2 regions of the Bacillus pretiosus genome follow, and region 1 is predicted to be linked to the other one. Evidence: riboswitches for the same ligand, from Rfam matches in the RefSeq annotation. Region 1 holds a riboswitch; the other holds the start of a gene.
What was found. Region 1 has a riboswitch for cyclic di-GMP ahead of ACU8YW_RS02285 (methyl-accepting chemotaxis protein). Riboswitches for the same ligand answer to the same signal wherever they lie in the genome.
Positions count from the first base shown of each region.

Region 2: it holds a riboswitch for cyclic di-GMP, as region 1 does, so the genes downstream of both, ACU8YW_RS05570 (SpaA isopeptide-forming pilin-related protein) here and ACU8YW_RS02285 (methyl-accepting chemotaxis protein) in region 1, are expected to answer to the same signal.

Region 1 covers NZ_CM129593.1:440,360-443,789, reverse strand. The annotation lists gene ACU8YW_RS02290 (MTH1187 family thiamine-binding protein) at 1-99, opposite strand, end outside; TPP riboswitch at 200-301, opposite strand; gene ACU8YW_RS02285 (methyl-accepting chemotaxis protein) at 363-2,102, opposite strand; cyclic di-GMP riboswitch class I at 2,246-2,330, opposite strand; gene ACU8YW_RS02280 (anaerobic C4-dicarboxylate transporter family protein) at 2,614-3,430, shown strand, end outside.
Region 2 covers NZ_CM129593.1:1,060,135-1,063,564, reverse strand. The annotation lists gene ACU8YW_RS05570 (SpaA isopeptide-forming pilin-related protein) at 1-1,420, opposite strand, end outside; cyclic di-GMP riboswitch class I at 1,480-1,572, opposite strand; gene ACU8YW_RS05565 (TetR/AcrR family transcriptional regulator) at 1,745-2,281, opposite strand; gene ACU8YW_RS05560 (hypothetical protein) at 2,614-2,997, shown strand; partial or broken gene ACU8YW_RS05555 (CPCC family cysteine-rich protein) at 3,064-3,325, opposite strand; partial or broken gene ACU8YW_RS05550 (hypothetical protein) at 3,322-3,430, opposite strand, start outside.

The DNA.
Region 1 (3,430 bases):
TTGTTGTACAACTTCAATTGCTTTATCAACAACAGAATACACATCTTTGTTCTTCGCTTGTGGTACTACTGAAAATGAAATTGTAACTTGTTGTGACATAGTAAAATCCCCCTTATAAAATGAAATATTAAAACAAGAAAAGGCTTTCCTACTGCGTAGGAAAGCCTTGTATGCAAGTTATTATAGAATAACATATGCTACATCACTTTAAGTAACTCCCTACGCTGGCATTATCCAGATCAGGTTGAGGGTCGATGTTTGTTTACATCCTCTCAGCCAATTGGCTCCCCGGTCCTTAATTCGTTTTCATTGTAGCATGATTTATTTTATTGAACAAACAAAAGCACGTATAATCATTTCATTTAACTTTTGAATTCCCCTATTAACTCTTGTAACTCCTGTGAAAGCCAGCTTAAAGAACTAGCTAATTCAGCTATATCTTGTACAGACATTTCCTGTTCTTTCATACTTTCTTCAATATTATTACTACTATTTGCATACTTATTTGCAATAAGTGATAGTTCATTTACAACACGAACAATATTTTGGCTATTTTGCAATATATCACTTGAATTGCTAGAAACAACTCTAACTTGATTTGTAACAGATTGTGCTGATTTTGAAATTTTTTCAAAGAAAGCACCACTACTTTGAAAAAGTTTAATTCCGGATTCTACTTCTTTTGAAGCTTTTTGTATTGAAACAACAGCTTCTTCCGTTTCAACTTGTGTTTCCCCTATTAATTTCGCTATATCTTTTGCTGATGCTTCCGTCTGCTCTGCTAATTTACGCACTTCATCAGCAACAACGGCAAATCCCTTTCCGGTTGCCTCAGCACGTGAAGCTTCAATAGAAGCATTTAAAGCTAGCGAATTCGTTTGATTTGAAATACCTGTAATTACATTTACAATATCACTAATTTCTTTTGATCTTGTTTCCAAAGAATGAATGATAGAAGATAAATCTTGTACTGCATTTTGTATTATTTTCATTTGATTAATCGTCTGTTCAATAACACCATTTCCTTTTACTGAATGATGCGTCGTACCTTCAGACTCTTTCGCCATTTGTTTTGCAATATTAGTTATCTCTTCCATCCTATCTTCCATTTCATATACAATACCTAAATACTTTGGTACTGAAGTTTCTTGTGATTGAACGCCAGCCCTTAACTCAACTATAGAACTTACGATTCCTTGGACTGCCATACTATTCTCTTTCGTACTCACTGACAATTCTTGCGAAGATGAGGAAACCTGTTCTGCTGTCTGCTTCACTTTATCTATAATTCCTTTAAACTTCTCAATGGTATTATTAAAATACGCATTAATAATACCAATATCATCTGGTCTTTCCTCTAATTTAATACTTAAATCACCTTCACCGACTCTGCGCAATCCTTCACGTAAATCCCGCAATGGAGCAAGTGCGTTACGCACAATTAAGAATTGAATAAAAGTTGCAATTAAAACAGAAATACAAATAAACATTAAACCTTGTATAATGAACTTTTCTTTTGTACTAGGAACAATAGAAGCATCTACATCAGCTGCAACAAGTGCCACAATATTACCTTCTCCATCTTTAATTGGCTCTAATATCGTTACCCATGTTCCTAATGCGTCTTCATATACTTCTGTCATGTTTGCTTTTTTTGTGCTCATTACTTTATCATATGCTTTCATCCAAAGGTCTGGTTGTTTATAATATTCTCCCGGCCTTACTTCAACAACATTTGCTAAACCTGTAGATAAATCAATGATTTGTAGCTCACCTTTTTCATTTTTTTTCGCTCCAACAATATAGGTTTGTCCAACACTGTTCAATTCTTCCGTTGATTCATCTAATTTCTCTGTTAACTTCTCTCTCTTTTCTCTTTCTGCTGTTGGGTCTTTTGCAACATCTCTCAATATTTCTGCGTCTAATTTATGTAATACCGTATCTCCTGTTTCAAAAGAATGCCTTTCAAATATAGACATCATGCTATTTTGAAACATGTTAAAACTTAACGCTCCCATAGTACCGACAAGCGTCAAAATAACTAACACAGTTAACAATACATTTTTTTGAAGAAATGATAGTTTATGCCAATATCTTCTCATTAACATCACCTTTCTTAATTAACTTACTATAAAGTAACGCTATTAAAATATACACCTTATTAATAAACGATAACGGCTCTCATTTGTTTATAAACAAAAAAAAGACCAATGAAAAGAGCATTGGTCAAGACCAACCCTATCCGTCCGGTAACTGGCTAGCATAGCCTTTCGACCTTAGCTCCTGTAGTTTTGCGTCCTAATGTTTCCATCAGTTTGCCTTTCTCGCTGAACGAGTTGAACGATATGGGAGTTCTATGAGAATTAAATTATTCTCTATCAAAGATTACAACATAAGAATTAAAATGTCTACCTATTTAGAGATGCAAATGTAAAGTTTCAAGGTATTATTTTTTCGAAATAATTTAACAAAGTTCGTGAATGTTACATTTCTTGTGTTATATAATAAAAAATGTATATAACACAAGGATTATTTTGGGTATTTGTTTTAATTTTCGTTCAAATTAAATTATTCAAATATATCTTAACTAATGAATTCCGGAGGTAGTTTATCATGTTTTGGCTACAATTTCTTACGTTACTACTCTGCATTTTTATTGGCGCACGCCTAGGCGGAGTTGGTCTAGGAGTAATGGGTGGCGTTGGTATGGCAATACTTGTTTTTGTCTTCCACTTACAACCTACAGCTCCTCCTATTGATGTAATGCTTATGATTTTAGCAGTAATTACAGCTGCCGGTGCACTGCAAGCTGCTGGAGGAATGGACTACCTTGTTCATCTAGCTGAGAAAGCATTGCGAAAAAATCCAAAGCGCATTACATTCTTTGCTCCAATTGTTACTTATTTATTTACACTGTGCGCAGGAACTGGTCACGTTGCTTATTCTGTACTTCCTGTTATCGCAGAAGTCTCTCGCGAATCTGGGATTAGACCGGAACGACCAATGTCAATTGCCGTAATCGCTTCCCAACAAGCAATTACAGCTAGCCCTATATCAGCTGCAACAGTTGCACTTTTAGCAATGCTAGCTGACTATAAAATCACCTTATTAGATATTTTAAAAGTAAGTATTCCTTCTACCTTCATCGCTTGTATGGTAGCTGCATTTGTTGCTAGCAAAATGGGGAAAGAATTAAATGAAGACCCTGAATACTTGAAACGTTTAAAAGAAGGAATGATTCCTAAAATTGAAGAGAAGAAAGAATTTGTTGGTTTAAAAGGCGCTAAACTATCCGTTATCCTTTTCTTAGTAGGAACTTTCCTTGTCGTACTTCTCGGTTCATTTGAAGCACTTCGTCCAGGATGGATGGTTGCCGGGAAGTTAATTCGTCTTTCCATGCCAAACACAATTGAAATGGTTATGTTAACTA
Region 2 (3,430 bases), 620 kb from region 1:
GTGTAACATTTACTTCTTTCGATGTTAATGTTTTATCATCAAAATGTAATTCTGCCTTATTAGGAATCTTCTTATCTACGTAAGAAGATAAGTCTGCATTAGCTTTAATTTTCGCCTTAATACTAAGGTTAATTATCTGGTCTTCATATGACTTATAGTCAAAACTCTCACCGAACGTAAATGTTACTTCACTTTTTTGTTTATCTATCTTTAGTGTTCCTTTAGAAGTAATATCTTGGCCATTTTGATCATACACTTTTGCCTCTAATACTTCTAATACATCTTCTAAATCATCACTAATTACCATAGATGTGTATTTAGGAGGATCGTTTGGTATATGTGTACCAACTTGATATTGAATAGGTTGATCCATTTGCGCTAACTGCTGATTCTCTACAAGCTTACCACTCTCATCAACTATATTCTTTTCAATACTAGGTGGATGATCGTCGCCTGAACCAGTTCCTCCCCCACCACTTACGAATACTTCTCCTACTTTTTCTTCAGTTTTAATATTTTTGCCTTCTAATTTCACTGTATTTTTATGAGGCTTTGCAGCGGGATTGGTAATCTTTGTTTTATATCTTAAAATATAACCTTTTGAACTGTCTGGAAATTCAATTGTAAATCCAGTTTTCGTTGCATTGATTTTAATTTTAGATAAATCTGCTGGCTTAATATTTGTTGGTGCATAGCCATCTTCAAATACAGCCTCTTCTAATACTAAGCTATCTGTAATTAATTCATGCCCAGGTCCTAATGTGTCTGTTAATTTAAGATCTTGCATTTCTGTTCCAGTTGCATTTACATATACAAGCCAATCAGCAATTGATGGATCTTCTTGATTATAAGAACCCCATTTCAATAGATTATCTGTATTGGGATGTGGCTTCGGTCTCTCTGTCGTATTATTTACACTTACTTCTTTATTTACGATTTGACCATCAACGTTAAATTCTAATGGAATTTCTTTGACACCATCATATGCTTCTAGCCCAAAGTAGAATTCTACGAATAAAGAACCTTTAACGTTATTCTTTCCTTCTACGTAATCACCCATAGTACATGTCAATAGACCTTTTTTCATCTCACATGTACCAACTGTTTTTCCTTCAGCATCTTTTAAAGGAAAACTCATATTCATAAGATCTTTTCTAAATTCTTTTGGCATATCAATTGTGAATTGATCTCCACTTTTTATTTTTTCTTTAGCTGACCACTTCACTTCTACTTTCATGCCATCTGAGGCTTGATATGGTTCAGACGTTGTACCATCAGTACGGGAGATATTAATCTCGTCCACTGGATTTTTTATCACAGCGGCTTGAATAACTGGAGCCCACACATTTAGCACTGAAAATAATACTAGAAAAACTAATGAAACCATCGAAATATGCCTCTTAGTACTTTTCATTTGCATAATTCCCTCCTATTTTTTATATTTATATAACAAAAAAAGACCGTCCGGTTGCATCAAAAATGTGCAACCAGACGATCTTAGTAACCAATATGTATTACCGTAGACTCTAAGCTTTGCGGCCTATCCTTTCGAATAGTGTGCTAAAAATATTTTTTATTCTTTTTTTGTTTCATTTTCCTCTTAAACCAAATATTACTATACCGTCTGGACGGTTATAATTCAATACTCTATGAAATTGTTCTATTTTTCTAATAAAAAAAAACAATTCACCAGTGCATTAAATAAGCAATGGTGAATTGTTTTACATTATATAGTTCGTATATTCTATTTATATGAATTAAAAATAAGAGCTTGAATCACTTTTTCTCTTAATTCGGGGCTTAGTCTTCCAACCCCTAAATATTCCGAATACCATAATCCATCTGCCGCTAATCTAATAATTGTGGCACAAACTGAATCTATCTCATCATTTTCTATTTTATTTTGCAGTTGCTGAAATGATTGTTTTAACGGTTCAAGTAATTCAGGCTTTAGCATTAATGCTGCCATCATACTACTACCCAGCTCTTCTACTCTTCCCTCATTACTTAATCTTTCCTCTACAAAAGAACGTACCCACCTTCCTTTCTTCTCTAAGTCCTCCGCTACTTTATTGTGAATAGCGTCTTGATACTCCTCCGTCCCTTTGAGTATCATGCCCTCTATTAAAGCTTCTTTAGTTGAAAAGTGATACAACAATCCACCTTTACTTATCCCCGCCTCTTTTGCTACCGCTTCTAAGGTTAACTTAGCAACCCCTTTACATTGCACAATTTGAGAAGCGGCCGCTAAAATTTTTTGCCTTGTTATACTTATACTCATTCCTTTTTAAAACCCCCATTTCTACTAAATTTATATAAATACGTATCTTATTTTTAATATCGCTGAGTAATAATAAATATTTTCTTTATACCACAAAGGCTTCATTACCTTTGAATTGTTCGTTGCTTCTTCTATTAAAAATTTCCATATCATTCAATATGATAACATCAAATACTCACAATTGACTATACATCTATACATTTATATTCGTTGAAAATATATCCATAAACATGAAATGCATACAAATTGATTATCCTTATATATTTAATCTATAATTCAAAGAGGTTTATATGTTCATAAAAATAAAGTGAACTTTTATAAGGATGATTCCATTGAAAAAATTTTCTATTAGTTATTTAATATGCTTACTGGTTTTTTCTATCATTGTGAACGTTTTACAGTATACACTAGTTCCAAATTATGCGGATTCATGGGGACCGATTTGGGTATCTATTATTATGTTTTTAATTCTTGGAAGCATTCCTGTTCTTATCGGTTGTTTATTAGGTGAATTTTGTTATAGAAAAATAAAAGGAAGTCACGAATTAAAGATCGGTATTCCTTTATTTATACTGTTAGGTATTTCCTACAATCATTTATTCTTTATGTGGTTTAATGACAGAGATTTTCTATCCTTTTATTTAAAAGCTTTTCTGGATACTGGCCTTCCTATTACTGTATCATCTTTACTATTTTATCTTATAAGACGGCGTTAATTCTTTCATCATTGCATAAAAAAAATGTTATTACTCCTGATAAATTGAGTAATAACATTTTACTTACTAAATTTGCTTCCAACTAGCGTCCTTCACATCTTCACTATTTGGCTTTCTAACTGATTGCACAAAACATTCCTCGCAAGCACCCAATGTAATGAAATTTTTCTGTGCTTGTCTTAACGAAACTTCATCCGCCCCGCCTTCAAAGTCAGGACCGTTAAACTGAACCTCATCATCTTCCCAATAACATATATTACAAATTTCATATGTTACCTGGTGGTTCTTCTATTGTTCTATACCCGCAGCACGGACAAGTGTATTTCATTCTGTCACTCCATTATTAACTTGTTTTTTCCGATATATTCCGGCCCACAAAGAATGTAACAGCGCAAATCATAGTTATTCCCATGAAAAAAATATTAGAATCTTC